2 regions of the Roseivirga sp. UBA1976 genome follow, and region 1 is predicted to be linked to the other one. Evidence: riboswitches for the same ligand, from Rfam matches in the RefSeq annotation. Region 1 holds a riboswitch; the other holds the start of a gene.

Region 1 (3,384 bases):
TACGGACAACGATGCTTCAATCCGTTTAGAAGAAGCCAGACCAATAGTGAATGGCGGACAAATTTATCTTAAAGGCAATTTGTTGCTTATCAATGAAACGGGAGAAGGGATTCATCTGATAGACAACACAGACCCAGAGGCTCCACAGAACAGAGGCTTTTTGAAAATACTGGGGGCTGAAAATATGGCCATGAAAGATGGAATTTTGTATGTCAATCAGTTTATGTCTGTTTTGGCCATCGATGTCAATGATCTGAACAACATAAGAGTGCTGTCTGAACACGAGTCAATTCTCAACAGAGAAGATTTGAACGCAGCCGTTCCTCCTGGCACTGGTTATTATTTTGAATGTGCCGATCCTAAGAAAGGAAGAGTAGTTGGCTGGCAATTGACCACTATAAATAACCCTAAATGCTACAGGTAAGAAGTTTGGTTTTAGCCCTTTTGGCTATAATAGTAGTGTCTTGTCAGACCGACAGCAACGATTTTACCCCCGATTTGGGAGGCACTGGAACAGGTGGATCTTTGGCCAAGTTTGCCATAGTGCAGAATAGCCTGCTGGTGCTGCATGAAAACGCCATTGATCAGTATTTTATACAGCACGATGGATCATTGACGGAGGGACGTTCGCTTACTTTTTTCTCCGGTGGTCTTGAGACCATTTACCCATACGGTGAATATGCTTTGGTAGGTAGCAATAATCAGGTGTTCTTTCTCGGTTTTGACGACAATAACTTTCTCGATCTCATATCCAGTTACTCTCATCTGACAGCTTGCGATCCGGTAGTAGCTGCTAATGGTGTGGCCTTTTCAACTTTGCGCAATAGTGGCTGTCGATTCGATGCCGATGAGTCACTGGATGTGATAGATATCAGCGACATTGAAACCCCGGTGTTTATCAAATCATACAACATAGAAGCGCCCTATGGCCTTAGCGTTAGAGGCTCTCATTTAATCGTTTGCGAGAGAGGTGGAATAGCCCACTATGGAATCTCCGACCCTTATAATATAGTGTTAAAAGGCTTTTTCGATTTTGGCAATGATACCCCTCTAGATGTAATACACGCACCAACACACCTTATAGTGAGAACAGATAAAGGCATTTATAATGTAAGTTATACTGACAGCGGAGTGTTTCAGATTCTGGCCAAAATAGACTAATGAGTAGGTTTGTTTTTTTCTACTACATTGTACTCTTCTGTTGTGGATCCAAGGCTTTTGCGCAGAGAAGTCAGCCTGACGGTTCTGCTTCTGAAGTTTTGCCAAGGCTGATGCTCAAATATTATGGTTCTCAGTATATAGGCCAGTTCACTTCTCACATGCTGGCGGGTGAATACGTATGGCCAACAGGCAAAGGAATTGAACTAAGACTTGGAGGGCTGATAGATAGAAATGTTTTGAACTATGATGAACTCTATTTTAGTAATAAGTCAGGCTTTAAATCATCGTTGATTTTTAAACAATACATAAGCCATGGACAGCCAATTTTGCAAATTGCCGGTCGGCCTGTTTTAGGAGTCTCTCAGGCATCTAAAGGTGTAATTCCCTACTATGGACTGGAGTTGTTCTATAATGAACTTGGTTTCGACCGAACCCGAACTTATAAGCTGAGTTGCGGGCAAGATTGCGACTACTTTGAGCGCGTAAACTATGGTATGGTTGACAAAAGGGTGGGAGTACGGACTCAATTGGGTTTTGTAGCAGAAATTGCAGGCCCATTTTACTTTGAGTCTTCCATAGCTCTGGGGGCTATGTCTAGTCAATTGAAAGCCGATGATCGCAAGCCCATTGAATATGAGAAAGAATACGGTTTAAAATTCAGAGAAGGCTCTTCTTCAGCCAGATTACAGTGGGCTGTGGATGTCTCATTCAAGGTTGTCATACGTCTCTTAAAATGACCTGCCCAACCAATGTAATACTTCGATTTACTCATTCGAAATATCAGCCTCAGTCATATTTTCCATTTGCCAGTTATGTAGCTACATAAACTTTCGCTTTATTTGCAGTGCTTATCAAGAAAGACGGAGGGACTAGGCCCTGAGATGTCTTAGCAACCTGGGTAATACCTGGTGCTAATTCCTAGCCTCGAGGCATCGGGGAAAAGATGAGAGTAATCCTTCCAAATTTCTCGGTAAGCCCTAAATCTGTAAAATGGCTTACGACATAGAGAAAATTCTCAAAGAAAGAATACTGGTTTTAGATGGTGCTATGGGTACCATGATTCAGCGACATACGCTTACTGAAGATGATTTCAGAGGCGATCGTTTCAAAGACCATCCTCATCCCCTTAAAGGAAACAACGACTTACTCTCCCTTACCCGGCCCGATATAATCAAGGAAATTCACCGACAATACTTTGATGCGGGTGCCGATATTGTGGAGACGAATACATTTAGTGCCACCACAATTGCGCAAGCCGATTATCATTTGGAAGATGCTGTTTACGACATTAACTATGAATCGGCAAGAATTGCCAGAGAGGTGGCCGATGAGTTTACTAGCGAGCAACCGGAAAAGCCTCGCTTTGTGGCCGGTTCTATGGGGCCAACCAATAGGCTGGCCTCCATGTCGCCCGATGTCAATGACCCCGGTTTTAGAAACATTGATTTCGATCAGTTAAGAATAGCTTTTAAAGAACAGGCCAAAGGCTTGTTAGATGGAGGAGTCGATCTGTTTTTGGTAGAGACCATAACCGATACACTCAATGCTAAGGCAGCTCTTTTTGCTATTTCAGAGCTACTGGAAGAAGAAGGAAAGCGCGTGCCTGTAATGGTTAGTGGAACCATAACCGATGCCAGTGGCAGAACTCTGTCGGGTCAAACTACCGAAGCCTTCTTGATATCTGTTTCGCACATGCCCATACTCTCTATTGGCCTCAATTGTGCTTTGGGGGCAGCACAACTACGCCCGTATTTAGAAACCCTTTCAGAAAAAGCGCCTTTTCACACCAGTGCACACCCCAACGCGGGGTTACCCAATGAGTTTGGTCAGTACGACCAAACTCCTGAAGAAATGGTAAAGCAGGTTGGAGAATTTCTGAAAGATGGGTTTCTCAATATTGTGGGAGGCTGCTGTGGCACTACGCCTGAGCATATAAGGCTCATTGCCCAGGAGGCTTCCAGGTATTCACCAAGGTTAGTCCATAGCTCACATTCCATTGTTTCAGACAATTAATTAGCATGTCAATGGAAGCAAATCACTCGAATGATTCAACACTATTTCGCAGAGCTATCAAATGATTCAATTATCTAAAAAATCACCGAACAAGCACCATGGATTCTAAGCAGCCAAACCTAGATCAAAACAACAAAGTTACCCTGCGGCTTTCAGGTCTTGAGCCCCTGATAGTTACGCCTCAGAGTAACTTTGTAAATGTGGGTGAAC
Region 2 (3,384 bases), on a different contig from region 1:
GCCAGGTCTTCCGGGCGAAGCGACTGGGCAAAGTCATACTTAGCAACCAATGGTTTCTGGCAACAGTGGGCATAGGTCTGAAGAGTGTTTAGAGGGTAGTGCTTATTACAATGAGAGCACTCCAGATGAGTGGCCAGTGAAATGGAAGGAGCTATAGACTGATGCATGCCGCAAAACTGCATCGTCAATCATAACCAATCAAATGAATTAATGTAACAACCTATAACCGTTAGTTATAAACACTCTTTGCCTCGCGGATAAACGCCCGGGTGGTGTCGGTGAGGCTTTCTCCCGTCCTTGTGACAAAATTAAAACTTCTCTCTATGAGTAGCCCCGGAATATTCACCTCCTGAAGAAGCCCCAGAGCCACTTCACGCTTTATAGCCAGCGGAGAGAGAAACCCAATAGAATCATCTTCAATAAGAAAGTTCTTTAACACTTCCGTGCCACCAAGCCTAACTTTTATATTGAGATCGCTCGCTTTAATATTCCATTTAGACATGGTTCTGGACCAAGCCGAAAGAGTTCCTGAGCCAATCTCTCTCATGGCCAGTGGTGCGGCCTTAAACTCATCCATAGAAACCTCTCGCCCGGCAAAAGGACTACGCGCAGAACACACTGGCACAATGCGGTCGTTCATAAAGAATTCATAATGCAGCGCATTAGACTCTTGCTTATCTTCTACCACCGCCAAATCGATTTCATGTGCTTTCAAAGCTTTAAGTACATTTTCCGTATTCCGATTGATTAGGGTAATTTTAACCAGCGGCCATTTTTTACGAAAAGAAGAAAGCACCCTAGGCAGTACGTAAAGCGAAAGTGTGGTGCTAGCTCCAATTTTAAGCTCGGCCTTTGCTGTCATCCGGCTTTTTATGATCTCTACATCCGCCTCCATTCGGTTCTGAATCAACTTGGCTTCTCTTAAATAGGTAAGCATTTTTTCGCCCTGAGGAGTAAGTGCAATGGCATTTCCCTGGCGCTCAAAAAGCGGCACTTCAATAAGCGATTCCAGCTTTTTTATTTGCTTACTTACGGCAGGCTGAGAAATACAAAGCACCTCGGCCGCCTTAGAAAAACTCAAGTGGCAGGCTACAGCATAGAATACTTCATACGATACAGACAGCATGGTTGCAATATAAGAAGCTCTTTGAGCTTACTTAAATTTCCTTTGGCTTGTTTTGAAATGTGAAAAACGCCTGTTACGTTTGCACCATCAAGTCATTCAATCCCGATTCAAAGGGAACGAATCGATTTATAAAGAAGCGTGGAGAGACAGGCTCTATGAAGCGCTAGCAACCACTCCCGATCCATCGGGAAAAGGTGCTAAATCCTGATCCCAAAATGGGTGCCAGGTGGCATTCGGGAGAATATAAATTGGTTAAACATGCTTTCTAATCCAATTACAAAACCTTTCAGAGGTTGGGTGAAAGCCACCCAACAGGCAGCGCTTATTACCATTATTTGTTCTGATCGAATGTGTTGTGCCTAGGCCATACACCTTCTAATCCACTTTTCACACAAATCATTCAGAACATGTTAATTCAAAGCCCTAAAGGGTCGGCTGTAGCCAGTGCTCAGCCAGACGCTATACAACAATTTATTATAAAAGGAGATTTTAGCCTGGAAAACGGCAGCTTTCTTACCGATCCGGTTATAGCCTATCATACCTTCGGAAAGCTAAATGCCAGTAAATCTAATGTCGTATGGATTTGCCATGCCCTTACAGCCAATGCCAACCCGCTGGAATGGTGGCCCGGACTGGTAGGCGAACAATACCTCATTAATCCGAGCGAACACTTTATTGTTTGTGCCAACATACTAGGCTCATGCTATGGGAGTACAGGGCCTAAAGACTTCAACCCTGCCACCGGTGAGCGTTATTTGAGAGACTTTCCATTGCTCACTATTCGAGACATGGTAAAAGCCCATGAGCAGCTCAGGCAACATCTGGGCATAAACCGCATTTACCTGGGCCTTGGAGGTTCCATGGGTGGGCAGCAAATTTTGGAGTGGGCTATTGAAAGCCCTACACTTTTTGAAAACCTCTGCATTATTGCAGCCGGGGCCAAAAGTTCGCCATGGGGAATAGGCATACGCTCTGCTCAACGCATGGCTATTGAAGCCGACCCAAGTTTTTTCTCGAGCTCGCCAAAAGGTGGCTGGAAGGGACTGGAAGCTGCACGTGCCATGGCTATGATTTCTTACCGAACGGATAAAATCTATAATGAAAACCAGGAGGATGGCCAGGAAAAGATTGACGGCTTTAATGCCGAGAGCTACCAACGCTATCAGGGTTTAAAACTTCAGAAACGCTTTAATGCACACAGCTACTATGCGCTTTCCAAATGCATGGACTCGCACGATGTAGGTCGCAAAAGAGGCGGAGTACAGCAGGCGCTCAAACGGGTGAAAGCCAACACACTGGTGATAGGTATTAATTCAGATTTACTATTTACCCGCAACGACCAGCAAATACTGGCTCACGGAATAAAACATTCAAAACTCACTTTTATAGACTCAAACTATGGACACGATGGCTTTTTAGTAGAAGCCAAAACCATTTCAACCCACATCGAAAACTTCTTAAACGAGCACCCATGAAAAACATCAATATCGGACTCTTTGGCTTTGGCTGTGTTGGCCAGGGACTTTACGAAACGTTGAATAACTCCCGAAACTTTGCGGGTGAAATCAGCAAAATCTGCATTAAAAACCCCGAGAAGAAAAGAAAACTGCCGGCTCAACTCTTTACTACCAAAAAAGAGGAGATAATCAATGACCCAACTATTGACATAGTGGTTGAACTAATTGATGATGCCGAAGCGGCATTTTACATTGTAACAGAATCACTCAAAGCGGGGAAATCGGTTGTTACGGCCAATAAAAAAATGGTGGCCGAAAACCTGGAGACTTTGGTAGCACTGCAGGAGCAAACAGGAAAAGCGGTGCTCTACGAAGGAGCAGTCTGCGGCAGTATTCCTATTATTCGTACCCTTGAAGAATATTTTGGACATGAACCGCTGCTAGAGGTTAGAGGCATATTCAACGGCTCTACCAACTACATCCTCACTAAAATATTTAATGAACGGATCGACTACCCTAAAGCTCTTAAACAAGCTCAGGAACTCGGCTTTGCCGAAAGTGACCCCACGCTGGATGTTCAGGGCTATGACCCCAAATACAAACTAAGTATTCTGCTTACCCATGCCTTTGGCATTCATGTGCACCCAAACGACATTACCAATCTGGGTATTGACCGCCTCAAAGCGGCCGACCTGGAGTATGCCAGAGCTCATGGTCTAACCATTAAGCTGGTAGCCCAGGCTCGCAGAATTGGTGACAAAGTATATGGCTTTGTTATCCCTCAATTTGTAGAACCTAATC

What was found. A riboswitch is a leader RNA that binds a small molecule or an ion and turns the genes downstream of it on or off. The one in region 1 is predicted to bind S-adenosylmethionine.
Region 2: another riboswitch for S-adenosylmethionine. It lies ahead of B3763_RS09650 (homoserine O-acetyltransferase family protein); the one in region 1 lies ahead of B3763_RS15135 (homocysteine S-methyltransferase family protein).

Annotation. Positions count from the first base shown of each region.
Region 1 is NZ_DDDQ01000147.1:5,239-8,622, reverse strand. It holds gene B3763_RS15150 (hypothetical protein) at 1-424, shown strand, start outside; gene B3763_RS15145 (hypothetical protein) at 412-1,161, shown strand; gene B3763_RS15140 (hypothetical protein) at 1,161-1,898, shown strand; SAM riboswitch class I at 2,007-2,111, shown strand; gene B3763_RS15135 (homocysteine S-methyltransferase family protein) at 2,152-3,174, shown strand; gene metH (methionine synthase) at 3,273-3,384, shown strand, end outside.
Region 2 is NZ_DDDQ01000098.1:37,864-41,247, forward strand. It holds gene B3763_RS09640 (threonine synthase) at 1-167, opposite strand, end outside; gene B3763_RS09645 (LysR substrate-binding domain-containing protein) at 230-1,126, opposite strand; SAM riboswitch class I at 1,250-1,376, shown strand; gene B3763_RS09650 (homoserine O-acetyltransferase family protein) at 1,534-2,601, shown strand; gene B3763_RS09655 (homoserine dehydrogenase) at 2,598-3,384, shown strand, end outside.